Regions from separate parts of the Vibrio bathopelagicus genome, predicted to be linked through region 1. Evidence: predicted binding sites of a transcription regulator. Region 1 holds the regulator's gene; each other region holds the start of a gene.
What was found. The regulator CRP, encoded in region 1, controls carbon source genes, mostly activating them, when cyclic AMP is high. The targets are predictions, from matches to a motif close to TGTGANNNNNNTCACA.

Region 1 (7,908 bases):
TGAGGTGATGGTGCCTTGTTATAACCCAATGGAAATGATCCCAGTAAAAGGGGAAGGCGCACGCGTTTGGGACCAACAAGGCCGAGAGTATATCGACTTTGCTGGTGGTATCGCTGTGAGCTGTTTGGGTCACTGTCACCCAGCAATGGTTAACGCAGTTACTGAGCAAGCAAACAAGATTTGGCATTTAAGTAATGTAATGACCAATGAACCTGCATTGCGTCTAGCGAAGAAGCTAACAGAAGTATGTTTTGCAGAAAAAGTATTCTTTGCCAACTCAGGTGCAGAAGCGAACGAAGCAGCATTGAAGCTAGCTCGTCGTTGGGCGGTGGATGTTCACGGTCCTGAGAAATCTGAAATCATTGCATTCAAACAAGGTTTCCACGGTCGTACTTTCTTTACCGTAACCGTTGGTGGACAAGAGGCTTACTCTGATGGCTTCGGTCCTAAACCAGGTGATGTTACGCACCTGCCTTATAACGATATTGCAGCGCTAGAAGCGCACATCTCTGATCGCACTTGTGCAATCATGATGGAACCTCTGCAAGGTGAGGGCGGTATCATCTCTCCAACATCTGAATTCGTGAACACAGTTCGTGAATTGTGCGACAAACACAATGCATTGCTTATCTTTGATGAAGTGCAAACAGGTAATGGCCGTACGGGTAACTTTTACGCTTACCAAGGCCTAGGTGTTACACCTGACATCCTAACCACTGCGAAATCACTAGGTGGTGGTTTCCCTATCGGCGCAATGCTAACAACATCTAAACTCGCGACACATCTAAAAGTGGGTACGCACGGTTCTACTTACGGTGGTAACCCACTGGCATGTGCCGTTGCTGAAGCGGTTGTTGACGTGGTTAGCCAGCCTGAAACTTTGGCTGGCGTGAAAGAGCGTGAAGCAATGTTCCGTGATGGTTTAGCTAAGATTAACGACAAATACCAAATATTCAGTGAAGTTCGCGGTAAAGGCCTATTGCTAGGTGCTGCGCTTAATGAAGCATGGCAAGGTCGTGCTCGTGATGTATTAGTAGCAGCAGGCGAGCAAGGCTTGATGGTACTGGTTGCGGGCACAAACGTGGTTCGTTTCACGCCATCACTGGTTATCACTACACAAGAAATTGAAGAAGGTTTATCAAAACTAGACAAAGCAATCGCTACGCTAGTTTAGCCTGAGCGGCGTCATAGGAATGATCGCCATTAGAGCGATCCCATGACGTATGCTAAAGGCCCAAGCTTCTGGTTTTGGGCCTGTTTTGCATCTGGAGGGAATATTGATGCTAGTTGTTCGCCCAATAAAATTATCTGATTACGATGCGCTGCATACCTGCGCGGTTGAATCTGGTCACGGATTCACATCTCTTCCGGTTAACGAAGAACTGTTAACCAACCGAATTACTCATTCTGAATACAGCTTTGCTAAACAAGACGTGACTGAACCCGGTGATGAAGGCTACCTAATGGTTGGCTTCGACACTGAAACGGGAGAAGTCGCCGGTACGACAGGCATCGAAGCCTCAATTGGCTGGGATGTTCCGTTTTACTCTTACCACATCAGCAAAGTGGTTCACTCATCGCAAAAGCTTGGCGTGAATAACGTCGTGAAGCTACTGACTTTCGGCAATAACTACACAGGATGCAGTGAGATCTGCACACTGTTCTTGCGCCCAGCTTTCCGTGGTGGATTGAATGGTCGTTTGATGTCTAAGTGTCGCTTCCTGATCATGTCTGAGCACCCAGAGCGTTTCTCTAAAACGATTTTTGCTGAGATGCGTGGTGTATCCGATGCGGAAGGTAATTCTCCTTTCTGGCAATGGCTGCAAGAGCACTTCTTCTCAATTGATTTCACGCTTGCAGATTACCTAACTGGTATTGGTAAGAAAGGCTTCATTGCTGACCTAATGCCGAAGCTGCCTATCTACGTGAACCTACTGAGCAAAGAGGCTCAGGCGGTGATTGGAGAGGTACATGATAATACACGTCCTGCACTTAAGTTGCTGGAACGTGAAGGTTTTACTAACCGTGGTTATGTCGACATCTTTGATGCAGGCCCGACGGTTGAGTGTGATTTAAGAAACATTGAATCAGTGCGTCATGCGATTCGAGCACAGGTTCAAATTGCAGAGCACTCCAGCTCTAAAGACTTCCTAATTGGTAATACCTCGTTTGAGAACTTCCGCGCAGTAGCCGCGAAAGGTGCGTATGACCAAGCAAGCGACACAGTGATTTTATCATCTGAAGTAGCAAGCGCTCTTGAAGTAAAAGAAGGCGAATTCGTTCGCATGTTGGCTCAGTAAGAGCGGCGATTATCTGTCGAAGATTTTAAGGATAGAAGTATGACTCAGTGGATAGCAGGGCAGTGGGTGGCAGGTCAAGGCGACGCCATGACATCAGTAAGCCCATACAACAATGAAGTGGTGTGGCAAGGCGATAGTGCAACACCAGCGCAGGTTGAATCTGCAGTAGCAGCGGCTCGTGACGCGTTCTTAGTTTGGAAAAAACTGAGCTTTGCAGAGCGTGAAGCGATCGTGTTGAACTTTGCTGAGAAGGTAAAAGAGAACAGCGAAGAGATTGCACAGATTATTGCAAAAGAGACGGGTAAACCGATTTGGGAAACTCGCACTGAAGCGGGCGCAATGGCGGGTAAAATCGCTATCTCTATTCGTGCTTACCACGAACGTACTGGTGAGGCTTCGCGTGAAGCGGCGGGCAACCAAATCGTACTGCGTCATCGTCCATTAGGCGTTATGGCGGTATTTGGCCCTTATAACTTCCCAGGTCACCTACCTAACGGTCATATTGTCCCAGCTCTGCTATCGGGTAATACCGTGGTATTTAAGCCGTCAGAGCAGACGCCTTGGACGGGTGAGTTTGCGATGAAACTATGGCAAGAAGCTGGCCTTCCTGCTGGCGTGATTAACCTAGTACAAGGTGCCAAAGAGACAGGCATCGCACTGGCTGATGCTAAAGGCCTTGATGGCGTACTATTCACAGGTAGTGCTAATACTGGTCATATCCTTCACCGTCAATTTGCTGGTCAACCGGGCAAGATGCTAGCGCTAGAGATGGGCGGTAACAATCCAATGGTGATCAGTGATCAATTTGGTGATGCTGACGCGACGGTTTATACCATTATCCAATCGGCTTTCATCAGTGCGGGTCAACGTTGTACATGTGCACGTCGCTTGTATGTTCCCGTTGGAGATAAGGGTGATCAACTGCTTGATAAGTTAGTTTCGGCTACCTTGAAGATTCGTGTCGATCAGCCATTCGCTGAGCCAGCACCCTTCATGGGTCCACAAATCTCTGAGGCGGCGGCTAAGTTCATTCTGGACGCGCAAGCTAATCTGCAATCGTTAGGTGGTGTAAGCCTAGTAGAAGCAAAAGCGGGCGAAGCGGCATTTGTTTCTCCGGGTATTATCGATGCAACTAACATTGTTGAATTGCCAGATGAAGAGTACTTCGGCCCATTGCTGCAAGTGGTTCGTTACCAATCGCTAGAGCAAGCAGTGGAACTGGCTAATGACACACGCTTTGGTTTGTCTGCAGGCCTAGTTTCAACAGACGATTCAGAGTGGGAATACTTCGTTGACCATATCCGTGCGGGTATTGTTAACCGTAACCGCCAGTTAACAGGCGCAAGTGGTGATGCACCATTTGGTGGCCCGGGTGCTTCAGGTAACCTACGCCCAAGTGCTTACTATGCGGCTGATTACTGTGCTTACCCAATGGCGTCAATGGAAGGTGGTGAAACTCAACTGCCAGCGACATTTAGCCCAGGTATTGAGCTTTAGTTTAAGCTCTTAAGCTATAAGTTCATGAATCATAGGCTTATGAGCTCTAGGTTCATGAATAACAGCTTCATTGGTTAATTGTGTAATAAGGAAGCAGTGTTATCGCTTCCTATTTTCACCCACGTCCGACACCTCGATTGGGCGGTAAATAATAATAGAACAAGTATGTCACAGGCTGATGGCTGCTGACTCTATGTCCAGCCTCTCCCTTTCTAATCCAAATTACTAGCTTGCTAGAACCTCTGACAAGGAGTCACCATGACGCCCGATCTACTCTTTAAATCACTATGGGACGATTACATTCACAGGCTTTGTCCATCGGCTGAGAAAGTACATCACTTGCTGAAAGAAGACGAAGCTCTGATTAATGATCACATTGCACTGCGTACTTTCAATGTAGCACCGCTAGGTATTGAAACACTGGCCAAGCCTTTCCTTGAATTGGGTTACAAGGCGTGTGGCGATTACTTGTTTGAGAGCAAGAAGCTAGTGGCTAAGCACTACGAGCACCCAGACCCAAACCAACCGAAAGTGTTCATTAGTGAGTTGAAGGTAGAAGAGTGTTCAAATGACTTACAACAGATCGTTGCTAAGTTGGTTGAGCAAGTAGACGCAAGCAAGCTTCAAGGTCATGAGTTCTTGTTTGGTGGTCGCCTTTGGGATCTGAGTTTCGCGGATTTCCAAGTACTAGCAAAAGAGAGTGAATACGCTTCTTGGCTCGCAGCTCATGGCTACGGTGCAAACCACTTTACGGTGAGTGTGAACCAACTTGATACTTTTGATGAAGTGCAGGCAGTGAATGATTATCTGAGTGAATCAGGCTTCACTATCAATGCGTCTGGTGGTGAGGTTAAAGGCTCTCCAGAGGTCTTATTAGAGCAATCATCAACAATGGCAGACAAAGTCCCAGTTTCATTTGTTGAAGGCAATGAGATGATTCCTGGTGGCTTCTATGAGTTCGCTAAGCGTTATGCGATGGCTAATGGTGAGCTTTATACAGGATTTGTCGCAGCATCGGCTGACAAGATCTTTGAAAGCACCAACGGTTAAAGAAAGATACGAGTATGGGCTTTGCCCTAGAGATGCGGGTAAGCTTCGCTTCGAGATACTTTAGAAGAGCGAAGTCCGATCTCTAATATCGGTTCCCGCATCTGATCTTTAGAAAACAAAAAAGCCACCAAATTCGCATTTGGTGGCTTTCAAATTTTTGGCTCAGTCAATCGAGATTAACGAGTGCCGTATACCACGATAGTCTTACCGTGTGCAGAAATTAGGTTCTGCTCTTCAAGCATCTTCAAGATACGACCTACTGTCTCACGAGAACAACCAACGATCTGGCCAATCTCTTGACGAGTGATCTTGATTTGCATGCCGTCAGGGTGAGTCATTGCATCTGGCTGTTTCGCTAGGTTAAGTAGCGTTTGAGCGATACGACCGGTTACGTCAAGGAACGCTAAGTCACCAACCTTTTGGCTAGTTACTTGTAGACGGTTTGCCATTTGCGCTGAAAGGCGCATCAGGATATCTGGGTTCACTTGGATAAGTTGACGGAATTTCTTGAAAGAAATTTCAGCTACTTCACAAGGAGATTTAGCACGAACCCACGCAGTACGTTCTTGGTCTTCTTCGAAAAGTCCAAGTTCACCGATGAAGTCGCCTTGGTTTAGGTAAGAAAGAATCATTTCCTTACCTTCTTCGTCTTTGATAAGAACAGCCACAGAACCTTTAACGATGTAGTACAAGGTTTCTGCCTTTTCACCAGCATGAATCAAAGTACTTTTTGAAGGGTACTTATGAATATGACAGTGTGAAAGGAACCACTCTAATGTTGGATCGGTTTGAGGTTTACCTAGAACCATAATATCTCACTTCCTCTGCAGGGTATGCTTGCCGCTTTCCGTATTTTAGCTAAGCCTGAATTGACTCAGTTAGGATAAGAGCACTCGTTGAGTGCTGCAAGCTATCTTGTGTTTCGTTTAAGAATAGTATCCTTTTTCAGGTACTATTTCTTGATTTTAATCGTGACCAAGCTACGATTTTTTACGCAAAATTGTGCACATGATCACGGTATGAAAAGTAATCAACCAGAATGACGTTTTGTTAACCTATTTTTCCGGTTTCGATTAGTTGTTGTAGGATTGGCCTTACAATGAGCTCCATAGCAAAACTCATTTTACCTCCTGGCACCACAAGCGTGTTATGACGTGACATAAATGAGCCATCAATCATTGCCAAAAGGTAAGGGAAATCGACGTTTTTGATACCACGCAAACGTATAACAACGAAGCTTTCGTCTAAACTAGGAATCCCTTTGGCGTTCAGTGGGTTCGATGTATCTACGGTTGGGACACGCTGAAAGTTGATATGAGTGCGCGAAAACTGCGGGGTAATGTAGTTAAGGTAATCATCCATTGAGCGAACAATAGAGTCCATCACCGCTTCGCGAGAGTGCCCACGATCGCGTGTGTCACGAACGAATTTCTGGATCCACTCTAGGTTTACGATAGGTACCATGCCGATCAGCAGGTCGACGTGTTGCGAGACGTTAATGTCGCCATCGACTACGCCACCATGAAGGCCTTCGTAAAACATCACATCTGAGTTTTCAGGGATCTCTTGCCATGGCGTAAAAGTGCCGGGCATTTGGTTGTAAGGAACGGCTTCATCGAAGGTATGTAGATAGCTGCGGACTTTGCCCGTGCCTTCATTACCGTATTGACGGAAGAACTCTTCTAATGCGCCAAAATCGTTAGCTTGTGGACCAAAGTAGCTGATGTGCTTACCTTGCTCGCGCGCTTTACGGATCTCGACATCCATCTCTGGGCGAGTGAAGCGATGGAAACTATCCCCCTCAACCCAAGCAGCCTTCACGTCCATCATATTGAACATTTTACGAAAGGCTTCTGAGGTGGTGGTGGTGCCGGCTCCAGATGAACCCGTCACCGCAATAATTGGATGTTTAGCGGACATGACAACCCTTGTCTTTTGAGTAACTTACTTGTTAGCAATCGTTTACCACTATAACACGGCTCCTTTATGAGCGCAGCCTAGAAGCGTTTTGTGACTTGAATATCAACGGTTTCATGGAGCTCAGAAAACACGATGCTGACTTCTCCTGAGGCTAATTGATGTTTCACTTGGTCAATCTTGTTTTGCAGTGAAACCTCTACGTCACCATAGTCTGTGCCTTCACGTAGCACGAATTCTTTGATGAGGTTTTCCAGTGTCTCTGGCGCAATGTCTTGCCATGGGATGATCATAAATACTTCTCTCTTTTATGTTCATGGATATGTTCATAGATATGTTTGTTGATGTGGAAATGAGTGTGCTTAGTAATACTTTTACTTCTATTTACTAAGGCTCGGTCATTATGCCGAATCTTGGATACTTTCATAGTAGGCAGGCAACGCTTCTTCTAACCAAAACCTTGGCTTGAGTGTGCTGCCAGTAATAAACCCAACATGCCCACCTTTTTGAAACAGTCGATAATCGATGTTATCGGGCAGAACGAATTTTGGGATCACATCATCGGTCATGAAAGGATCGTCTTTGGCATGAATGATCTGAGTCGGCAGTTTAATCCGATTCAATTTAGGCAAGGCTGAACATTGTGCGTAATAGTCTTGTGCATTCTTGAACCCGTGCAGAGGTGCAGTGATTCGTTCATCAAACTCATACAGCTTGTCGATCTTCTTGATGCTTTCCGCTGAGATGCCAATCTTCTCTTGTAGCAACTTATGCTTCTTCAACGCATTCGATTTCAAAGAATTGAGCAGGTACTTTTTGTAGAGTTTGGAAAAGCCTTGTTCGATACGACTTGAGCAACAAGCAAGGTCAAAGGGCGCAGAGACAATTGTAGCCGCTGATATTAACGGATCATCTGCGTAGTCGGCGAGATAATTAGCCAACATGTTGCCGCCCAGCGAGATGCCAACCGCAACCTTAGGGTTATTGGGAAATCTTGAATGCAGGTGTCTCAAAAAGAAGCGAGCATCTTCGACCTCTCCAGAGTGGTAAGCTCGAGCCAAGCGATTCGGTTTTCCGCTACAACCTCTGAAGTGCATCATCACGGACAACCAACCATCCTTAGCAAACGCGTTCATCAGTCCAT
Region 2 (7,908 bases), 1.1 Mb from region 1:
TCTTGGTTCAGAGCCCAGGTATGTCTCAGTGGCTTAAGATGGAACTCGCCAAAGAGTTTGGCGTAGCAGCAAATATCGATTTCCCACTCCCAGCAACCTTCATTTGGGATATGTTTACCCAAGTGCTTCCTGATGTTCCTAAACGCAGTGCTTTTAACAAAGAAGCGATGACGTGGAAGCTGATGAGTTTGCTACCCGCGAAACTTGACCACCCTGATTTCTTACCCTTACAACGCTATCTTGAAAACGATGAAGATGATTCGAAGCTGTATCAATTAGCTGAGAAAATTGCCGATATATTCGATGGCTACTTGGTTTATCGTCCTGAGTGGATGGCGATGTGGGAAGCGGGAGAACCCGTTACAGAATTGGTAGATAGTGAAGGACAACAAGAGCACCCTTGGCAGCCAATTTTGTGGAAGGCACTCTACGAGCAAACCCTGTCTCAAGGCCAATCAAAATATCACCGTGGTAACTTGTATCACGACTTCATTGAAGCGTTAGCTAACCAACAAGGACAGCTACAACACTTGCCGAAACGTCTGTTTGTGTTTGGTATCTCGTCTCTGCCTCCTCGCTACATGGATGCCTTGAAAGCGCTGGGTGAGCAGATTGATGTTCATCTGATGTTTACCAACCCTTGCCAACATTACTGGGGCGATATTCGTGACCGTAAATACTTGGCTAGAGTGGAAGCGCAACGTCGTAAGCAGTTTGCTCTGGTTGATGGCTTGCCTCAGCTAGAAGGTGAAGTCTCACCATTGAAAGACGGTATTGAAGCCAACGTTGAAGATGAACTGCATACTAGCCAAGCGGTAGGTAATAGCTTACTCGCGTCTATGGGTAAGCTGGGTAGAGATAACCTGTTCTTACTGTCTCAATCAGACAGCGAAGAGCACGAGTTCTTTATTGATGTTGAGAGAGATAGTCTGCTGCATCAACTGCAAGCCGATATTCTCCAGTTAGAAGAGCACCAAGACGATCACATCTTAGACTCCAGCAACCATAAACAGGTAGTTGAACTTGGCGATCGCTCGTTGACCGTACACGCTTGTCACAGCCCAATGCGTGAGGTTGAAGTTCTTCACGATCAGCTGTTGGCGATGTTTGATGCCGATCCAACATTGAAGCCACGCGATATCATCGTGATGGTGGCAGACATCAATGCTTATAGCCCAGCGATTCAGGCGGTATTTGGTAATGCTCCGGGTGAGCGTTATATCCCTTACTCGATCTCTGATAGAACAGCAGATCAAGAAAGCCCAATTCTGACCGCCTTCATGCAGCTGGTCGCGCTACCGAAAACACGTTGCTTAGCCTCTGAGTTGCTAGAGCTATTAGAAATCCCTGCGATGATGGCACGCTTTGGTATTGACGAGTTTCAATTCGAGCAAGCCAAGCAATGGGTTGAAGAAGCGGGTATCCGTTGGGGTGTCGATGCTTCAACTGCGACAGAATTTGATCTACCTGCCACTGAGCAAAATACTTGGCTCTTTGGTATCCAGCGTATGTTGTTGGGCTATGCGATGTCGGACTCGGCAGGCTTGTTCGAAACTGAACACGCTCCAATTGCGGCTTATAACGAAGTTCAGGGTATTAACGCCGAACTTGCGGGTAAGTTAGCGCACTTTATTGACCGTATCACCCATTACCGTCAACGCTTAACTGAAACACAATCTATCGATATGTGGCGTGAAACCTTACTGCAAATGATTGATGATTTCTTTGCGGTTGAGCTGGAAGGTGAGGTGGTGCTTAAGTCGATTCGCGATGCACTTTCTCAACTAAATGAACAACTTGATGATGCCTTGTACGAACAAGAGTTATCGCCAAGCATCATCTATCAGTATTTGAACAATAAACTGTCGGGCGCGCGTATAAGTCAGCGTTTCTTAGCGGGACAAGTTAACTTTTGTACCTTGATGCCGATGCGTTCTATTCCGTTCAAAACCGTTTGTTTGTTAGGCATGAATGATGGTGTTTACCCGCGGTCAATGCCGCCAGAAGGTTTTGATTTGATGAATGGACGTACCCGTCCTGGTGATCGTTCTCGTCGTGATGATGACCGCTACCTATTCTTAGAGGCGATGTTATCGGCGCAAGAATGTTTGTATATCAGCTATGTCGGCCGTTCGATTCAAGACAACACTGAGCGAGTGCCGTCTGTACTGGTGTCAGAGTTGATTGAGTACTGCCAGCAGAACTATTGCTTAAGTGAAGACCAATCACTACCCAGCGATGATTCAGGCATCAAACTGACTCAAGCGATCAGCTTTGAACACACCATGACGCCGTTCAGCCCTGCAGCCTTTACACAAGGTGATGCAAGCTATGTGTTGAGCTACGCCAAAGAATGGCTTCCTGCCGCTAACCGTTCTGGTGAACGCAGTGGTGAATTCAATCGTGCTTTGGATGACTATTTGTTGGGTGCAACGTATCCATTGGAGCTAGATCTGGTTGAGCTACAGCGTTTCTGGCGCTTGCCGGTGCAATACTTCTTTAATCGCCGCCTAAAAGTGGTGTTTGAGCCACCGCTTCCGGTAATGGAAGACGATGAGCCGTTCGTGCTTAATGGCTTAGAAAGCTTCCAACTTAAGGATGCCTTACTGCAAGTGTTGCTAGACCACCCTGAAGGCGCAGATGAAGCGGTTCGCTTGTTTGTCACTGAGCAAAAAGCACAGGGTCGTTTACCGGTCGGAGCCTTTGGTGACATCGAATTTGAAACCAACCGTGTTCAAGCGGAAGACTTAGCTAAAGAGATTCGATTTGTGAGCGGATCACCGCAACAAGATCTCGAAGTTAATATCGAATTTGATGTGTTAGGCGAAGGCAAACCGGTTCGCTTGATGGGTTGGTTAACTCAAAACTATCAATCAGGTCTAGTGCGTTTCCGTAGCGGTAAAATACGCTCTCAAGATTATTTGGCAGCGTGGATTGATCATCTATGTTGCGCAGTGATGGGACATGGAAAAACGACCCATATTATTGGTTATGACAGAAAAGAGGGTGTTGTTCATCAAACGCTACAGCCTATCGGTGATGCGAAACAGGCGAAGAGCTTGTTGGCTGAGTTAGTACGATTGTTTTATCAAGGCATGACAGCACCACTGCCTTACTTCCCGAAAACCGCATTGGCTGGCGTTGAAGCGGGCTTTAGCCGTGGTAAGTGGGTCGATGATGAAGAGAAGTCGCTCAAGAAAATGGCCGATACCTTTAATGACAGCTTCGCTTTCACGGGCGAGGGGAGAGATACCTACATCTCACGTATTTGGCCTAAGTGGGACGATGAATTGGCTGCTGATTCGCGTATGTATTCAACGCTTGTGTTGCAGGCGGCAAGGTTGGCTGCAGCCGATCTGGAAGATCAGGAGTAAGTGGCTGTGATCGACAAGAACAATCGCGTGTGCGCTGAATTAATGAAAGACGAAAGAGAGTCGCTGGTAAGCATTTGGATGCTTGCTTTTAAGGTGAAGAGAAGCAAGGTACAGGAAATAAAGTGGCCGCCAGTAAATCATTATTAGTGTAGGGCGTTCGCTGTACGGCCACAGGTCAGAGGGACCATTATTCTGTGGTTCAAAGTAACGCATGAGTATAAAACTCGAATCGCGCCCCTGAACTCGTGGGCGCATAGTAGCGAGGCGATCCGAATTGATCCGTGAGAGAGATCGCACTAAGTATTAACAAATCAGCGTAGGACGTAAATTGAATGACGTTTTCCACGCTAGGTCACATTTGTAACAACATATTTATCAGAAGGCAGTAAGGCATGACGACCACAAGCAGTGTTCAGGTAATTGCTCCACAGACACTCAATACCATGACGTTTCCACTTCATGGCGCGCGTTTAATTGAAGCATCAGCGGGTACGGGTAAAACATTTACCATCGCTGGCTTGTATTTACGCTTACTGCTTGGGCACGGCATGGCTGCGCCGCAAGGTGAACTCGCGGAAGCTACCCGACACCATGAACCGTTGACCGTAGACCAAATTCTGGTAGTGACCTTTACCGAAGCGGCAACCGCAGAGCTCAAAGACCGCATAAGGAAAAAAATACGCGCTGCATATATATCATTTCGTAGAGGCGTTTGCGTTGACTCTAAAGATCAATTTATCAAGGACTTACTTGAAGAATACGATGATGCCAAGAGAGCATCCGCAGCCATAACATTGCTTAATGCCGAAAGGCAAATGGACGAAGCGGCGGTGTACACCATTCACGGCTTCTGTCAGCGTATGTTGACTCAAAATGCCTTTGAGTCTGGCAGCCGATTTGATAATGAGTTTGTGACCGATGAAAGCCACCTTAAAGCGCAAGTGGTAGCCGACTACTGGCGTAAGCAGTTTTACCCGCTGCCAATTCAACTCGCGGGCGAAGTGCGAAATATTTGGGGTTCTCCCGCTTCATTATTGGCTGACGTCAATCGCTACCTGACAGGATCTCCGCTAAAGCTAACCGTGGAAGCAATGTCGGGTGACTTACAAACACTGCACAACAAAAATCTAGATAAAGTGAAGCAACTTAAGGCGTTGTGGTGTGAATCTGAAGCGGACTTTTTAGCTTTGATCTCTGGTTCGGATGTGAACAAACGCAGCTATACCAAGAAGTCTCTACCGATATGGCTAGAAGCGGTGACGGCATGGGCTCAGAGCGACACTCATGATTACCAATATCCAGATAAACTAGAGAAGTTCTCACAAGCCACATTAATTGAGAAAACACCAAAAGGTACTGCTCCTCAACACGCGGTGTTTGAGGCTATTGAGAACTTCTTAAATTCTCCTGCAGACCTGAAAGCCCCATTGTTGGCACATGCGATTACCCACTGTCGAACTATGCTAGCCAAGGCTAAACAGCAAAAGCAGTGGCTATCGTTTGATGACTTGTTGACTCAGTTATCTGCGTCGATTGACGTTGATGAACAGTCATTGCTGGTGGAAAGAATTCGCACGCTCTACCCGGTGGCGATGATCGATGAATTCCAAGATACCGATCCGCTGCAATACAGCATTTTTAGTCGAATCTATCTCGATAATCCGCAGTGCGGCTTGTTTATGATCGGTGACCCAAAGCAGGCTATTTACGGATTCCGTGGCGCAGATATCTTTACCTATATTAAGGCGAGAAACCAAGTTAGTGCTCACTACACCTTAGGCACTAACTGGCGTTCAAGTGCTGATATGGTCAGTGCAGTAAACCAAGTGTTTATGAATTCGGATAGCCCGTTTATCTACGACCAAGACATTCCATTCTTGCCCGTTGCCGCCAGTCCATCGGCTGATAAGCGCCAATGGGTGATGAACGGTGAAACTCAACATGCTCTGACCTTTTGGCTACAAGATGCTGAAGACAAGCCTTTACCGAAAGGCGAGTATCACAAGGCAATGGCTGAGGCGACCGCGAGTCAAATTCAAACTATTCTGACCGCTTCTCAAAACCAGCAAGCCTATTTTGATAATGGCAAAAACCAACATGCCGTGAATGCGGGTGATATTGCTGTCTTGGTTAGAACCGGTAGTGAAGGTCGCCTGATCAAGAACGCGCTGTCTGAGCAAGGCATTGCGAGCGTGTACTTATCTAACCGAGACAGTGTATTCACTAGCTTGGTCGCGCAAGATATTCAACGCCTACTGCAAGCGGTTCTTACACCTGAAAACGACCGTGCATTGCGCGCGAGTTTAGCGTCGGAGCTGTTTGCTCTGGATGCTGCATCATTGGATGAACTCAACAACGATGAAGTGGTGTGGGAAAACGTCGTTAATGAATTTCGAGAATATCGTAAGTTGTGGCTACAGCGTGGCGTGCTACCAATGCTACGCAGCGTGATCAGCAAGCGACATCTCGCGGAACGCTTACTGGAAGAAGAAAATGGTGAGCGCTCACTCACTGATTTGATGCACATTGGCGAATTGTTGCAACAAGCAAGACAAGAGCTCGATAGTGATTATGGTTTGTTGCGTTGGCTAGCAGAAGCGATCTCAGATGCTCAAAATGGTCTAGGCGGGAGTGACGACGACATTCAACGTCTTGAATCAGAGAGAAACTTGGTTCAAATCGTTACTATTCACAAGTCGAAAGGTTTGGAATATGACTTGGTATTTCTGCCATTTGTTGCGAGTTACCGAGAAGCGAGCGAAGGCAAATTCTACGACCATGATTCAGATACCACGGTACTGGATATCACAGGTAGTGACAGTGCCTTAGCACAAGCCGATAAAGAGCGATTGGCAGAAGATCTACGTTTGATTTACGTAGCCCTCACTCGTGCCGTTTACGGTTGTTTCATTGGCATGGCTCCGCTACGTAAAGGGCGCTCAACCAAAGAGCCGACAGGCGTTCATTTGAGTGCCATGGGCTACTTGGTTCAAAACGGTCAAGAACAAGGTATTGCCGAGTTGTATCAGGCTCTTATAGCTATTGAGGGCAAAAACTCAAGTGTATTGCTTTCCGATACACCAACCGCTCATGAGCAAGTGTTTGTACAAGCAGAGCAAGTGAGTGAAGACTTACATGCCAACGAACTTAAGGCTTCAATCGACCGGGCTTGGCGAATTACCAGTTACTCGGGGCTTGTAAAACAAGGCAGCCACGGTGCGAGCCATGACGCGACCATTGAGGTGTCTGGCTTCGATATTGATTCGGCTGATGAACATGATGAGTCGGAACTGATTGAACCTGAACGTTCTATATTCACCTTCCCTCGTGGCGCTCGTCCAGGTACCTTCTTACACACCTTGTTTGAGGATGTTGAATTTACCGAACCTGCAACCAGCGAACATAACACGCAAGTAATCACTCACTTATTAGAGTCAGAACAATACGAACTAGAGTGGTTACCTGTGCTTCAACAACTGGTCGATACGGTGCTTAACACCGCATTAGATGGCAAAAGCCTAAAGCTGAGTGAGAAAGACTCGACTCAACGCTTAGTCGAGATGGAGTTCTTATTGCCGATCGAAGTGTTGGCTGCATCTGAGCTCAATCAAACCATTCAGTATCATGATCCGTTGTCAGCAAAAGCGGGTGACCTAGGTTTTCAAACTGTACAAGGCATGCTGAAAGGCTTCATCGATTTGGTGTTTGAGCATCAAGGTAAATACTATGTACTCGACTGGAAATCGAACCATCTAGGTGATGACGTTGCCGTCTACCATGGTGAAGCATTGAAATCGGCGATGGCCGACCACCGCTACGATCTGCAATATCAAATCTATGCGTTGGCATTGCATCGCTTCTTACGCAGCCGCGTTGCGGATTATAGTTATGAACAACATTTCGGTGGGGTTTATTACTTGTTCTTAAGAGGAATGGACGGTCAATCTCAACAAGGTATTTTCTCGGCGAAACCAACACTGGCTTTGCTCGATGAAATGGATCAATTGATTGACGGTAAAGTGATAGACAGACGTTCAGCACAATTGAATGACAATGAAACTGGACAGATGGGGCTTTTATAATGACAACGACGACCACTAATACCAGCATAGAAACAGCGAACATAGCAAAGCCAGTTTCACTTATCCCTGAGCAGTTAATGGATGTACTCAAGTTTCTTGCAGAAAAGGGTTCGATTCGTCAGTTGGATTATCAATTTGCCCGTTTTATTGCGCAGCAAGCCACGAGTCACTCTCAAGAGATCGGTTTTCTCGCTGGGGTGGTGAGCCATGAATTAGGCAAAGGGCATATTTGTACTAAGCTCATACAGCAGCATCCGGCAGATCTAGCTCAGTTACTTGGGTTATACGGTGAAACTGCACTGCAATTGAACCAAAAGTTGTTAGGCATTGATTGGGTGGCGGTACTTCAGTCGTCAAACCTAGTTGGAACAACCAATGACTGCGTTAAACCGCTGATGTTTGATGGGCAGCGTGTCTACTTACAGCGTTACTGGAACTATGAGGTTGTGCTG
Region 3 (7,908 bases), 830 kb from region 1:
GCTAAGCATGTTCTGAAGTGAAAAAAGGGTTACTGAACTTAGTTCAATAACCCTTTTTTGATCTTGGTAGGATCGCTCATCAACGAACTGACCTAATCAAATACAACCATGTTAAGTGACAGGTAGGATTCTCATACAGTTAGTTGATCCCGCCACATCCATAATGTCGCCTTGAGTGACGATCACTAAATCACCAAACTTAAGGTATCCTTTCTCTTTCAAGCAAGTGAGTGTAGACAGAGCGATATCAAAGCTGTCTTCGGCTTCTGTCTCGAAGTAGATAGGGGTAACTCCTCGATACAAGGTACAGCGGTTCAGCGTCCCCTCATTACGAGATAGCGCATAGATAGGCATATCAGCACTTAGGCGCGACATCATCAGAGCGGTGCGACCTGATTCGGTTAGAGTCACCACACCCTTAATACCTTCCATATGGTTTGCAGAGTAGATGGTTGCCATAGAGACAGTTTCTTCAGCCGTCACAAAGGTGCGGTCAATACGGTAGTTAGACTGGTTGTTAATACCCGCCATCTTTTCAGCGCCGATACAGACTTCGGCCATTGATTTCACCGTTTCAACCGGGTAATCACCCGCAGCGGTTTCACCTGAAAGCATCACTGCATCGGTGCCGTCCAGTACGGCGTTGGCTACATCCATTACTTCTGCACGAGTTGGCATTGGCGCGGAGATCATCGATTCCATCATTTGAGTAGCGGTGATCACTGTTCGATTAAGCGCTCTAGCACGGCGTATAAGCTGTTTTTGTACTCCCACTAGCTCTGGGTCGCCAATTTCTACTCCGAGGTCCCCACGGGCCACCATGACGACATCTGAGGCCATTATGATGTCATCCATGTTCTCCACAGTGGCAACGGTCTCTGCTCGTTCCACTTTAGCGACAAGGTGAGCTTCTAATCCTGCTTCTCGTGCTAACTGACGAGCGTAGTGCATGTCTGCACCGTTACGTGGGAAAGACACGGCCAAATAGTCGACTTGGATTTGAGCTGCGGTGATGATGTCTCGCTTGTCTTTGTCGGTGAGCGCTTCAGCAGAAAGTCCACCGCCTTTTTTGTTGATGCCTTTGTTATTCGACAGCGGGCCACCAATAGTGACCTCAGTATGAACACGACAGCCTTCGACTTCGGTGATTTTTAATTGAACACGACCATCATCAAGCAACAGAACATCGCCAGCTGATACATCGTTTGGTAACTCTTTGTAATCGAGGCCTACGGCTTCTTGATTGCCTTCACCTAAACCTAGGCTACTGTCGAGCGTGAACTTGTCACCCACTGCGAGTTGGATTTTACCGTCTTTAAAAGTGGACACTCTAATCTTGGGACCTTGTAAGTCGCCGAGGATTGCGATTTGAGTGCCGAACTTTTTCGCTATTGCTCGGACTTTTTCAGCGCGTTGAATATGGTCATCGCTGCTGCCGTGAGAGAAGTTCATACGGACGATATTGGCGCCGGCTTTGATGATCTCTTCAAGGACGTTACCTTTATCTGTTGATGGTCCTAAAGTGGTGACGATTTTTGTTTTTCTTAATTCTGATGTCATGAATGCTCCGAAGGTGAGACCTAGAAAATCTTGTACAAGACAGAATTAAGTATATGCATTAATTGATAATTTATTGGGAGCTAGGAAGATATTTCTGTATTTACTGTTATTTATTGAATTTAGGACTCAAACGCGATGTTTTTTTATGAAAATTAAGTCTCAAATTATCGATGTGGGTGTTAATTTTTCTTAAACTATTTGACTAGATACACAAAGATTCATGTATATACGTGATACTGGTCACGGCGATATACCAAGTCACTTCACAATTACTTCGCAAAGTAAAAAAATTAACCCGTTGATGATTTCTGGAGCGTAAAATGTACATGGCTCAACCGGGCCATATTGATCATATCAAACAGGTCAATGCTGGTCGTGTATATAAACTAATTGACCTTAAAGGTCCTATTTCTCGTATCGAACTGTCCAAGCAAAGTGAGTTGGCTCCGGCGAGTATTACTAAAATTACCCGCGAACTTATTGAAGCCCACCTTATTCATGAGACGACGGTTCAAGAAGCCACGACTCGTGGACGTCCTGCTGTGGGTTTGCAAACCAATAATGAAGGTTGGCAGTTTCTGTCGATGCGTCTTGGTCGTGGGTATCTCACGATCGCGCTTCATGAACTGGGTGGCGATGTGCTTATCGATACTAAAATTGATATTCACGAACGTGACCAAGAGGATGTGCTTGCTCGTCTTCTGCATGAAATTGATGAGTTTTTTCAAACCTATGCGGAACAGCTTGACAGGGTCACTAGTATTGCCGTTACTCTGCCGGGTCTCGTGAATTCTGAGCAAGGTATTGTGCTGCAGATGCCGCACTATAACGTTAAAAACTTAGCGTTGGGCCCTGAGATCTACAAAGAAACGGGTCTACCAGTCTTTATTGCCAATGACACTCGAGCTTGGGCATTGGCAGAGAAGCTGTTTGGTCACTCACAAGATAACGATAATTCAGTTCTTATCTCGATTCACCATGGTGTCGGTGCTGGGATAATCCTAGATGGCCGAGTTCTACAAGGTCGTCACGGTAACATCGGTGAATTGGGTCATATTCAGATCGATAGAGAGGGCAAGCTTTGTCATTGTGGTAACCGAGGCTGTTTAGAAACGGTTGCGAGCTCGCAGGCGATCCGTGAGCAAGTCAAAGAGCGATTAGCCAATGGTGAAGAATCAACACTTACTGTGTTTGAGGATGTCACGATTGAACAAATCTGCGCTGCCGCGGCGGCGGGGGATCCACTAGCTGTAGAAGTGATTGAGCAATTAGGCCGTTACCTAGGCTCTGCGATTGCCATTGTGATTAACCTATTCAACCCTGAGAAAATCTTGGTGGGTGGTGTTATCAATCAGGCCAAAAGCGTGTTGTATCCTGCAATTCAAAAGTGTATCGAAGAGCAGAGTTTATCGGTTTACCATCAAGATTTAGAGCTGGTGGAATCTCGATTCTATAAACAAGCAACCATGCCAGGCGCTGCGCTTGTTAAACAAGCTTTGTACGATGGTCAATTATTGATGAAAGTCATTGAAGGTTAAGCCTCTTTTACTCTTCTTACAGCCTTACCGAACTCTTATCATCTCCTTAAACTATGTATAACGTCACTTGTTGTACTTAGTTTAAGCATTCTGTGCAATGGCGCTTTGCTTTAACCTATTGAAGTAGGCTATTGTAGCCTCAGTTATTATTTGTCACTAAGGTGTTGTATGTCTGGCGTTTTAAATTCGGTTGATCAGAGAACCAAACTAGTCGGTGAAAACCGTCTGGAACTCTTGTTATTCAGCTTAAATAGTCGTCAACTATTTGCGATTAACGTATTTAAAGTGAAAGAAGTCCTAAAAGTGCCAGTGTTAACTCGCTTACCAGGCTCTCACCATCATATTACGGGTGTCGCTTCTTTACGTGGCGAATCGGTGCCTGTTATCGATTTGCGTAGCGCGATTGGCTTCCCGCCATCTCGTGATGAGACTCAAGAAAATAACTTGATCATCACGGAATACAACCGAACCGTACAAGGCTTCTTAGTTGGACAAGTGCGTAACATCGTGAATACGACATGGACTGAAATTCAGCCGCCGCCAAAGACAACGGGTCGTGCCAACTATCTTACGGCTATCACGCATATTCAAGAAGAAGAGCAACACAAGATCGTTGAGATCATTGATGTTGAAAAGGTACTCGCTGAGATCATTGATTATGACGTTTCGATTTCTGACGGTGTCTTAGATGAGCAGCTGGCCAATGAAATGGTTGGACGTAACGTACTTATCGTTGATGACTCTTCAACCGCGCGTAATCAGATCAAAGGTACCTTATCGCAATTGGGTTTGAACATTATTGAATGTTGCGATGGCCTACAAGCGCTTAACCTGCTGAAGGGCTGGTGTGACGAAGGCAAAGACATCAATCAAGAAATACTGCTGATGATCACAGATGCCGAAATGCCTGAAATGGACGGCTATAAACTGACCCATGAAGTGCGTACTGACCCACGAATGCATGACTTGTTTATCACGCTAAATACTTCATTAAGTGGAAGTTTCAATGAAGCCATGGTTGAGAAAGTAGGGTGTAACCGCTTTATTTCTAAATTCCAACCGGATCTCTTGGTTGAAGTCACTCAAGAGCGAATGCGCCAGATTTTATAATTAATGCAGCTGTACGGTTTGTTTTGAGTGACCTTATAGAAAACGTTTGCTAATATTGACGGAGCATATTTTTCTTAACAAAATATGCTCAACTACTAGCGTAACTTTTCACTCACAATCTAAGGTAGTTCCTCTTAATGATATGGTTGACTTCAAAAGTCGTAATGACTTTGAGCTTATTACTATATAGGGAATTTAAGAAAAGACGTACGGAAGCTGAAGTTGAGTCATAACTCAACGATTTGAATTGAAGGGAGGCTGATGCCTCCCTTTTCCTTTTCTGGCGTTTATGGAAGGGCTATTTGAAGCGTTAATGAAAATCTCGAGATTTGGTGTTTAAGCCAACAATTTCATCGGTAATATCGATAAGTTTCCCCGCAATCACATGCACGACTTCGCCTTCCTTCTCTAAGATCCCTTGCACCTTTAAAGCCTTAGCTGTCAGGTAAGCTTGCTGCTGTGCGCGTGCGGTGGATCCCCATACCACAACGTTAATATTGCCTGTGTTATCTTCTAATGTGACAAAGGTGACACCGGCTGCGGTGCCGGGTGATTGTTTACCAGTGACCAATCCAACAACCGTGACCATGGATTTGTGTCTTTGTTGTTTTAAGTCTTTCATATGGGTGAATCGACCAAGTCGGTTAGCTTCTTCTAGCAAGGTGATAGGGTGCTTGTTTAACGATACGCCAACGCTGGTAAAATCCTCTAGTAGATCCTGCATCTCATTGGGTTTATGCAAAGCGTGTTCTACCTTGTCGTAAGCCTGACGAAATAGAGGTAGGTCAGAAGCGGAGTCCATCAATGCCCAACGAGTTTGGAAACGATCACCGGAAACATTGTGCAGCGCATTAGCCGAGGCGAGCAGTTCGATGTCTTTTTTATTGATCGATAGTTGCTTAACCTGACTGGGATGGCGATAACCGGAGCGTGGACGATTGGCGAGAATGCTTTGAATCCCATGTTCACTTAGGCCTTTGATTTGCCTCATCCCTAATCGGAGCGCCAAACCATTCTGATGAGAGATCACGGTGTGATCATCTTGTGAGGCATTCACACATACAGGAAGTACTTTCACATTGTGTCGCTGCGCATCTTGTACCAACTGTGATGGGCTATAGAACCCCATAGGTTGGCTATTCAACAAAGACGCGTAGAAACACTCTGGGTAGTAACATTTCAACCAAGCTGAGCAATAGGCTAGCACCGCAAATGAAGCAGAATGGCTTTCCGGAAACCCGTATTCACCAAAACCACATATCTGTTTAAAGATCTGTTCGGCAAACTCTGTCTCATAGCCGCGTTTTTGCATGCCTTCGATGAGCTTGTTTTTAAACTTAAAGACGTTGCCATTCTTTTTCCAAGCAGCCATGGCGCGTCTGAGCTGATCCGCCTCTCCACCTGTGAATCCTGCGGCAACCATCGCGAGCTTAATCACTTGTTCTTGGAATATCGGCACACCCAAAGTGCGTGACAGTACTGATTCAACATCCTTAGATGGGTAGCTGATTGGCTCAATACCATCTCGACGCTTTAAGAACGGGTGAACCATATCGCCTTGAATCGGCCCAGGACGTACGATAGCGATTTGGATCACCAAGTCGTAATAAGTTTTTGGTTTGAGCCTTGGCAGCATACTCATTTGCGCTCGTGATTCAATTTGGAAGATCCCGACAGTGTCCCCTCGCTGAATCATGCCATAAACATGAGGATCGTCCTTGAGACGAGTGATCTCTGCGATGGTGAGTGATTGCCCGTGAGTGCGTTTGATCAGGTCGAAGCACTTACGAATCGCAGAAAGCATACCAAGCGCGAGTACATCGACTTTAAGCAATCCCAAAGTTTCCAGATCATCTTTATCCCATTGAATGATGGTTCGATCGTGCATTGCTGCATTCTCGACGGGAACCAATTCATATAAAGGGCCAGAAGAGATCACGAAACCGCCAACATGCTGAGATAAGTGACGTGGAAAGCCGATGATTTCATTAACCAAATGGATAAATTGCTGACCTTTTAAAGAGTCAGGTTGTAGACCTAATTGAGTTAACTGAGCCTGCCAACCTAAGCTTTTGTCTCTGCGGTTGGTGTTCTTTATGAAGTAATCAAGCTGAGCTTCTTGTAGTCCTAATGCTTTGCCGACATCTCTGACCGCGCTTTTAAAGCGATATGAAATGACAGTTGCGGCAAGTGCTGCGCGTTCTCTACCGTATTTTTTGTAGATGTATTGGATGACTTCTTCACGGCGCTCATGCTCAAAATCGACATCAATATCGGGCGGCTCATCGCGCTCTTTACTGATGAAGCGTTCGAATAGTACCGAGATCTGTCTTGGGTCGACAGAGGTGATTTCTAAGCAGTAACAGACCACGGAATTGGCCGCTGAACCTCGACCTTGGTAAAGAATCCCTTGGCTTTTGGCAAACATGACGATGTCGTGGATCGTGAGAAAAAAGAAAGGGTAGTCAAGCTCGTCAATCAGCCCGAGCTCTTTCTCGATGATTTGTTGAATATCGTTAGGCACCCCTTGTGGGAAGCGAGATCGTTTTCCTTTCTCGACTAACATGCGTAGATAACTCATGGGTGTCTCACCTTGAGGAATCAGTTCGCTTGGGTATTCGTAGCGCAAGCTGTCTAAATCAAATTCGCATAGCTCAGAGATTCGATTGCTCTCTTCTAGCCATTCAGCTTTGAATATATGAGAGATTTTATTGATGCTGCGTAAACAGCGCTCGGCATTGGCGAGTAAGTGGCTGCCCACTTCAGTTATGGGACGTTGGTATTTAATAGCGGTAAGTGAGTGCTGTAAGGGCAAGCGATTAGCGTTGTGCATCAATACGCCACCACAAGCTGTAATCGGTAGTTGGTGATGTTGTGACAGCTCAACACAGTAATCCGTGTACTGTTGGTCGGTTTGTTTTAGATGTCGTTGTAAGCCAATCCACAATCGACCTGAGTGATGTTGGGAAAGCCACTGCCCCCAATGTGCGTCTTCATTTTTCTGTTGAGGGAGCCAAAGAATGAAGCAGTGCTTAGCCGACATGATATCCCACTCAGAGAGTTGATAGTGTCCTTTGCTGCTACGACGTCTCGCATTGGTAATAATACGACACAGCTCGGCGTAGGCCTTTCTATTCGGACATAACAAGACAACTTGGCACTCTTCATTTAACCAAAACATGCTCCCGACAATCTGCTTGAGCGACAGTTTATGTTGCTTGATCGCAGAGTGAACTTTAACGATGCCCGCCACCGAGCACTCGTCGGTGACCGCGAGTGCTTTGTAGCGTAAAAAGTCGGCCTGTAAAACAAGCTCTTCCGCATGCGATGCTCCCTCTAGAAAGGAGTAATTACTTTGGCAGAAGAGCTCTGAGTATTGCTGAGACATAACGTAATCTCACTTAACCATTGCGGATGAACATGATTGAAAAGGGACGTTGAAATTGCCAGTAAGTCGTACTGAGCGAGTGACTAAATTGTCTGACTGACTTACAAACTAGCTAAATAGGCCGTGCAAAAACCATTGTTTATCGGGCGTTCTGAATACCCATAACCATCGGCCGTTTTCACTGTGAGCAATAAAGTAGTCACGAATGATTTTCTCACCATCCCACCAACCAGAAACAATGCGCTCAGGGCCTTGAGATAAGGTGACACTCTCGGTTAAGGCTTCGGGCTCGGGCAGTAGGATACTTGGTCG
Region 4 (7,908 bases), on a different replicon from region 1:
TGCCAACCAAATTGGAAGATTCGTTCGCGGTAATTTTCCGAGTGCATTTCTGCCTTAGCAAGGTTGGTGTTCTCAAGGATGACTAAGAACTCCTCCCCACCAAACCTGACACAAGATGCGCCTCTAAACTTGAAGTAGGCACTAAGTTCTTGAGACACGCTTACAATCGCTTTGTCGCCCACTAAGTGGCTGAGTTCGTCGTTGATAGACTTAAAGTGGTCAATATCAACCACCATTAATGCGAAAGGTGTTTCGTGTAGCAACATGTCTTTCAGTTTTACATCTAACCATCGACGGTTATGCAAACCCGTCAGCGGATCGGTGAAGACGTCTTGTTGTAGTTGAGCTACGGCATTTTTGTGTTGCTCAGTAGTTTCTTTGAGTTCTCTATTTTCTTGTTCAGATAAGATCAGTTTGAGTTTCAGTTCGAAACGAGAGAGGCGACGCAATTGACTTGCACCAAGCTCACTGATTGGAATCTGCTTCATCAAGTCTGTTTCTATGCGGTAGCCTTTCTTCTCATAGCTCAGCGCCTCTTGGAAGTGGCCTTGATTCATACAAACATCACTCAATGAATCATAGAAACGTTTTGCGAGCACAGGTGACGAGTAGTCTTTCACTCGTTTGTCTGTGCTCGATAAGATCATACTTGCGTATTCTTGCTTATTGATTGCACTTAAGCTGCGTGCGAGCTCTAAGCGAGTCATGGTGGTTAACCAGCTTGCTTGTGTATTCTTTGCTGAATATTGAACCTTAGATAGGCAGCGCAGTGCTTCATGGTACTTTTTCTTTGCGCGAAGCACTTTGGCTTGATAAAGCGCTATCTGTGCAGTTAACAACTTGTTGCTGACGAGAATGCTCAGCTCTTCACATTCGTTGAGCAAATCCGAAGCCGCCGTAATACGATTGAGTAGCAGAAGGCTCGCCACCATATGCAGCTTGAACTTAAGGCGAAGTGAACGACTGCTTATTGCGTGATCGATGCTGTTGATTTTTTGATAGTAGCGTAGTGCTCGTCCGTGATCACCATAGGCGTCGCACAGGTTGCCCATTCCCAAAATAGCCATCACGTACTCATCAATGTAGCCGTGTTCAACAGCGATTGACGATGAACTGACGAATTCATTCAATGCCGAGGTGTAGTCACCAATTTCGACGAGACGATCACTTAGGCTGGTTTTCACCGTAAGGATGTCTTCGATGTCGGTAGGCAAATGGAGCAGGTCGAGTGCCAACCTGAGTTCGTCGATGCTGGCTTGATTTTGTTGCAACTCAGCACGGTATTCCGAGCTGATGATATAGCAGTGGGCTTGTTCTGTTTTGGTTGTCGAAACGTGCTGGCGAATGTGATCCCAGAATATGATCGCTTCTTCGCCCGATACCGATGACGGATCTAAACCAGCGTCAGTGATCTTACTTAATAGCGTTTCCATCAAACTCTTACCTCGGCATCATCTTCTTCTAGTTGTTCAAGAGTGAACGGGAACGTCAAAATGTCATTGAGGCTGACGGTAGGCTTTGAACCTTTTAATCCTTTTCGATGCCAAGGGAACATATCAAGCATAGTAGTTAGAGTTTTGAAGGTTTGCTCTGCCGCCTCATCTTTCTCGGAAAGCATCAGTGCGACACGTTCAGAGCTCAGCCTTGAAATGAAATCGTTTTGATTACATAGGGTATGAGCGATTTCGGTACAGACATCTAAGTAGTCGGGGTCTACGTGTTGAAACATGATGATGCTGTGATTCGAGCGTTTGAGCTCTGTTTTGAAGAGAACCAGTTGTTCCCACCAAAACGTCTCAGAGACAACAAAAGAAAAGTGTTTCTCTGGATCGTATTCATGTTGACCGCGAATTCGGTTTATAAGCTTTCGGGCTCTCTGCTCAAGTTGGCGTTTTGAGCTTCGCGCTTTATCTAGGCCGACACGTGTAGTTTGTTCACGAAGCATACCGATAGAATATTGACGGTATTTCTTAAAGGCAATTAATGCAGCTTTAAAATCTTGGTTTTCTTCTGCAACCAAAGATTGTTGATAACAGATCTGGCTCAGCAATTCACCGTTGTCGAACTCGTTTGCAGATTGTTCAGCAAGTTTGAGTAATTCAGCGGCGTGTTCAGGTCTTTTTCTCAGAAGTTCTAATCGAGCTCGACTGATATAAGAGTGCGCCTTCATCCAAATTAGGTTGTGCTCGACTGCAAGTGTATGTGCTTTGGCTGTCGCTCGTTCTGCGTCGTCTAAGCGTTCTAAGCCAAGCAGAGCAAGGCCTCTAAAGTCCCAGACTTCTGCATGCCAGGTGTTATCTTTATGTTCTTTAAGTGCTTCTTCCGCCCCATCCAGTACCGATAACATCTCGACGTAATTGTTGAGCAGGTAGTAATCCCAAGCGAGCAGTATTCTCGCCTTGCCCTCTAACCAGCCAATTCGGCTAATGTTCGCCACTTTCACGGCGAGCTGGTGGGTTGAGCGGGCTAGCTTGTATTCGTGAGTCATTCGCCAAATATTGCCGAGGCCAATCAAGCATTCAATTTGTATCTCAACTTCATCAACCAGCGCTGATTGTTCTAAGGCATTGATCCAAAACTGTTGAGCTGAATAATATTTGGCTTGTCCCCAGAACTGGAGCGCATGTAGGTGAAGGATTTCAGGGAGGAAAAGGTCGGTCTCTAAGCGGTTCTGTCGTTTGTAGGCCTCTTTGATGTGCTTTAAACCTGTCTGGTAATCCATCAGGTTCCAGCAACATCTTGCCATCAGCATCAGTGACTGGATCGCGCCCTCTTCAAACAGAACTTGCTCTGATCTGACGAGGCACTGTTGTGCAATCTCAAGGATCACCAACGGTTCAGAGTCGACACGAGTTTTGAGTTGTTCTAGTTCTGTTTCAAGAAGGTACTGATTTTTGTCCAAGGCTTAGATCCATAATTATCGAACATATTGATAACACAATCATTATAAGAGTGTGATTTAGGATAAGCACTAATTATCTTTCGTAGAGCATGTAAGGAGCATGTATCTTTTCCATTTATGGGTGTTACCTCATGTTGTTGCTTTAAAATCAATGAGTTCCCAAATAAATGTCTAGTTTATAGCTGTCTATGAAAGTAGTTGCTTTAGGGTTAATGGCTGCTCAGTTACGCCTAAACGCTGTGCCGCAGTTAGCCCTTGCTTATCTTGGTAGCACAGATTGTGCCAAGCTCTGAATATGTCGAGCAATGGAAGAATGCCACCGGGACGAAGTTTACGTCTAGGCTCATTAATGAAGCTATCAAACAGAACTTGGAAGCGTTGTTGATAGAACTTAGTTTGTTGAATGGATGCAGTGTTAAACCACTGTTTTGGTTCTGGATTGTTACCTGTTAGGTAGCAAATACCTTTCTGGCTATCACCTTGATTGGCAATAGCCCAACGATCGCGCCACCAACTCATGTGTACAATGTCGATCTTTTCAAAACTTTGATCGTCTTGCCAGCCAGGATCTTCCTCTACATACATAAGGTCAATATTTTGACTCTGTATGCGCGGCAAGCAAACGCTTAGGGCGGCAGATCTTAGTAATGGGTCTTGTGGCATATAAATGGCGACATGCTTATTCTCGTCACACATATCCAACACATGTAAGAAGTGTGCATAGGAGGTATAAGGCGGTCGAATGAGTGCTCCTTTAGACGGGTAGCTAAACGTAGTGAGGTTACCCATAGGGTCTTCAACGTTGCCTCTCGCAAGAATCACTTGGTACTGCTGTTCAATGCGTTCTTTAAGCTTGTCAGAAGGTTGAGGAAGTTCGAGATTTGCCTCAGACGAGTGCTCTTTTGAGACAAAGCGTGCCACATCATCGTAAGGGTTGTGGTCAACATTTCCCGTAGGCTCTTCATTCTGAGAGTAATTGACATGCTGGCAAAGGATATAGCCCGAATGTGCTTCGCCCGTTGCTATCCAGACCACACCGTTATTACTTTGTGGTTGTAAGCGCTGATAATGGGAAGCAAATTGATAGTCTTTGGCATGATTAACCCATCGAGCATCGATCATCGCTAATTTGCGACGACAACGGCTGGCGATATGGTCAACATGATCATAGAAAGTCTTTGGGTTGATCTCTAACTTTCTACAGATTTCACGTACGGAATAGCCCATGAACAATAAGCCCATGAGGTTCTCTTGAAACTGAAGTTTTTTATTGGATCCAGACCACTTATCAACGAAGGTTGATTGGCAATCTTTGCATCGATAACGCTGCCTGTCACCGCTGTAACCGAAGGCATGATAAAGATGTTTGTGGGTATGAACCGATAGGCCAAAGTTATCGCAATCATCATTGCGGCAAGCAGGAAGGCCATCGCTGTGAAGTTGTCTCAGGCGATGAAGTTCGCTTAACACTTCACGATTGTTAAGTAAGGGGGGGAAAGCTCCACATTCACGACAAACCATCGCTGGACGCTTAGGGTTAGCGTGTTGCAAAACATATCGTTTTGCATCGCTCAAGCCAAAGTTGTCACACGCCAATGTTTTACAAAAGTTGAGTTGCAAACCATCCGCATCTTTTGGCAGCTTGTCGTTAGACACGATCTCCCCCTCGGGATTATTTGAGCAGCCAAATGAGCTTGGCTGCGGGGTAACGCTTTTCAATGTATCTTTTATCAAATCGTTAGATGTTGATTGCAGTCTCTAGAGCAACTTTCATCATGTCGTTGAAAGATTTTTGACGCTCTTCTGAGCTTAGTTTCTCACCACGGATGATGTGGTCAGATACTGTTAGGATTGTTAGCGCTTTAGCACCAAGATCCGCAGCAACGCCGTAGATACCAGCCGCTTCCATATCAACACCAAGGATGCCTAGTTTTTCCATTTTTTCGAAAAGGTCAGCTTCTGGAGTGTAGAAAAGGTCAGCAGAGAATACGTTACCAACTTTAACTGGAACTTCTTGAGCACGTGCTTGGCTTACTGCTTCTTCTAGAAGACCGAAATCAGCGATAGCAGCGAAGTCATGGTTGTTGAAACGAATACGGTTTACTTTTGAGTCAGTAGAAGCACCCATACCGATAACAACGTCCATTAGTTTAACGTCGTCACGTACTGCACCACAGCTACCTACACGAATAACGTTTTTCACACCGAACTCAGCGATAAGCTCGTGTACGTAGATGCAGCATGATGGGATACCCATACCGTGGCCCATTACAGAAACTTTCTTACCTTTGTAAGTGCCTGTGTAACCAAACATGTTGCGAACGTCACAAACTTGCTTCACGTCATCAAGGAATGTTTCAGCAATGTATTTTGCGCGAAGCGGGTCGCCCGGCATAAGTACTGTTTCTGCGAAATCACCAGCTTGAGCATTAATATGAGGTGTAGCCATGGTCGTTCTCCAAAGTTTAAACGGTAATTATAGGAACAGGATTTAATAAATTACCGATTCTGTTGAATTGAATTCGTTTTGTTGACGCAATATTAGCGAGTTAAAACGAGGTTCCATGAGACTTTAGTCACAAAATAGATCCAACATTATAGTTTTATTAATATTGATAACCAAATATGTTGAAAGCTTAAAGGCAATCGATTTTGTATGGGTAATTTGCAAGCTATCTACAGATAAATCTCAAGATACAAACCTATTGCATATTGGTTTGGAGGCAACAATACATTGTAGAGACGTTTGATCAGCGATAATCTAAACTTTGATAAAAGACAAACCAAGGAATTGTATGTCGTATTGCGCTAACTTGATGCCTTTGCTCGCTATGAAAATACAGCTGCGCAAGATTGCTTTGCTTACTGTGAGAACGACTTTGTTCCCTCTGGTAACAACTCTGCTTGCAGGCGCGATGACTTCGTCGTGGGTGTCTGCTGCAACTTTTGAGTTGCCACCGACAGAAAGTCGTATCGTGGGCAGAATACAGCAACACGAAGTTGCGGCGGGTGAAACGTTGGCTATTATTGCAAAGCAATACGATATTGGCTTTCTCTCTTTGATGGCGGCAAACAAAGGGGTCGATCCTTTTCTTCCTGCTGAAGGCTATGTGTTAAGCATTCCTAGTCGTCTGATTCTGCCGGACACTCCGAGAAAAGGCATTGTGATTAACCTTGCTGAGTTGAGGCTGTACTACTTCGAGCCTGAGAAGAACCAGGTGCATGTTTTCCCAGTCGGTATTGGTCGAGTAGGGCGTGATACTCCCGAGATGATCACCAAGATAAGCCAAAAACGTCCAAACCCGACTTGGACTCCTCCAAACTCAATCCGCAAAGAGTACTTAGAGAAAGGGATAGAGTTACCAAGAGTGGTTCCTGCTGGGCCTGAAAATCCTTTAGGTGAATATGCATTGCGACTTGCTTATGGTGCTGGTGACTATTTGATACACGGTACCAATAAAGACTTTGGTATTGGCTTGCGAGTGAGTTCTGGGTGTATCCGTATGGAACCTAAAGATATTGAGTGGCTTTTTGAACAGGTGAGTCGTGGTGAACAAGTCACAATAATCGACGAGCCGATTAAGGTGTCTTTAGAGCCCGATAGAAGTGTATTTGTTGAGGCTCACGAACCATTGACGCGAAGTGATGGCTCTAAGAAATTACTACAAATCCCTGTTGAATTAAAATGGTGGCTTGAAGACGCAGATCTTCCTAATTCAAAGGCGAAAGCGGTGATCTTTGCTCAAAACGGTGTACCTGTTGAAATCGCACCACCTGTGATTGAGTTTTAAAAACGAACCATCCCTCTCTCAATAAAAAAACACCACCTCGAAAAGAGGTGGTGTTGTCAATTTACTGCATGTATATACGTCTTTTGAAATCTACAGCTTCATTGAGCTTCTATCTCAATTACTTAGTGTAAGACTCAGCAATGTTGTCGATACGGTCGTTAGCACGATCCGCTTCTTCTTTTGCTGCCATAGCCGCAGCTGATGCTTCTTGAGCTTTCATTTCAGCAGCCGCTTTGTCACTCTTAAGTGCTTCTACTTCGCTTGTTAGTTGAGCAACTTGATTCGTTAGTTGATCCATCTCAGACACTGCAGCTTCTTCTGGCTCAGAAGAACAACCTGCTAGAATGAACACAGAGGCTGCAGCTGCGATTAACGTCTTATTCATAAGAACTCCTTGCTTATTTATCATCAAAAGATGCGCTATACATTCTTTATCATATAGTCGCTTCATTAATGATTGTAGCGACAAATTTTTTAACTGCAAAAACAATAACTAAAGAAATTGCTAAATTTTTGAGCTAATTAGCTAGGTATCACAATCTGTCTCACTTTTGAGATGAAGTGGGTGGCGCGGTAATAATACAGTGAAAAGGTGAGTCACCCCTTTGTTAGCAGTGCATATAATATTCTGGTTAACATTAGATAAAGGGATAAATTTACTGTGATCTCTATCCTTATAAAGTACTTTCGCGGTATCATGTCACGTTAAATTAATTTTATTCAATACCATCATGACTGGAGAGTCCTTTGCACTTTAAAGATTTAGGCTTAGATAACCGCTTACTGAAGAACTTAAAACATTACGACTTCAAGAAGGCGACAGAGATCCAATCAAAAGCGATCCCTGTTGCTATTGCTGGTAAGGATCTATTGGCTTCATCAAAAACGGGATCAGGAAAAACATTGGCGTTTGTGTTGCCGATGATACATAAAGCATTAAAAACAAAAGCGTTTTCTGCTAAAGATCCTCGTGGTGTAATTTTGGCTCCTACTCGTGAGCTAGCAAAACAAGTTTACGGCGAGCTGCGTAGCATGCTTGGCGGTTTGTCTTACGAAGCAACACTTATCTTGGGTGGTGAAAACTTTAACGACCAAGTTAAAGCTCTACGTAAGTACCCTCGTTTTATTGTTGCGACTCCAGGCCGTCTTGCGGATCACCTAGAGCACCGCTCACTGTTTTTAGATGGTGTTGAAACGCTAATCCTTGATGAAGCT

Region 2: a site for CRP is predicted at 3,655-3,670, ahead of recB (exodeoxyribonuclease V subunit beta). Genes of this name have one in related genera too.
Region 3: a site for CRP is predicted at 1,790-1,805, ahead of mlc (sugar metabolism global transcriptional regulator Mlc). Genes of this name have one in related genera too.
Region 4: a site for CRP is predicted at 5,468-5,483, ahead of deoD (purine-nucleoside phosphorylase). Genes of this name have one in related genera too.

Annotation. Positions count from the first base shown of each region.
Region 1 covers NZ_CP062500.1:3,303,470-3,311,377, reverse strand. Annotated here, with positions in the region: gene IHV80_RS14860 (aspartate aminotransferase family protein) at 1-1,174, shown strand, start outside; gene astA (arginine N-succinyltransferase) at 1,281-2,300, shown strand; gene astD (succinylglutamate-semialdehyde dehydrogenase) at 2,340-3,797, shown strand; gene IHV80_RS14845 (DUF1338 domain-containing protein) at 4,056-4,847, shown strand; gene crp (cAMP-activated global transcriptional regulator CRP) at 5,024-5,656, opposite strand; gene IHV80_RS14835 (phosphoribulokinase) at 5,898-6,767, opposite strand; gene IHV80_RS14830 (YheU family protein) at 6,845-7,057, opposite strand; gene IHV80_RS14825 (hydrolase) at 7,166-7,908, opposite strand, start outside.
Region 2 covers NZ_CP062500.1:774,574-782,481, forward strand. Annotated here, with positions in the region: gene recC (exodeoxyribonuclease V subunit gamma) at 1-3,374, shown strand, start outside; gene recB (exodeoxyribonuclease V subunit beta) at 3,767-7,456, shown strand; gene recD (exodeoxyribonuclease V subunit alpha) at 7,456-7,908, shown strand, end outside.
Region 3 covers NZ_CP062500.1:2,471,903-2,479,810, reverse strand. Annotated here, with positions in the region: gene pyk (pyruvate kinase) at 112-1,560, opposite strand; gene mlc (sugar metabolism global transcriptional regulator Mlc) at 1,881-3,098, shown strand; gene IHV80_RS10845 (chemotaxis protein CheV) at 3,267-4,208, shown strand; gene IHV80_RS10840 (error-prone DNA polymerase) at 4,519-7,596, opposite strand; gene IHV80_RS10835 (Y-family DNA polymerase) at 7,705-7,908, opposite strand, start outside.
Region 4 covers NZ_CP062501.1:1,804,132-1,812,039, reverse strand. Annotated here, with positions in the region: gene IHV80_RS24250 (GGDEF domain-containing protein) at 1-1,433, opposite strand, end outside; gene IHV80_RS24245 (tetratricopeptide repeat protein) at 1,433-2,902, opposite strand; gene IHV80_RS24240 (IS1 family transposase) at 3,089-4,558, opposite strand; gene deoD (purine-nucleoside phosphorylase) at 4,641-5,351, opposite strand; gene IHV80_RS24230 (L,D-transpeptidase family protein) at 5,698-6,693, shown strand; gene IHV80_RS24225 (Lpp/OprI family alanine-zipper lipoprotein) at 6,812-7,078, opposite strand; gene IHV80_RS24220 (DEAD/DEAH box helicase) at 7,441-7,908, shown strand, end outside.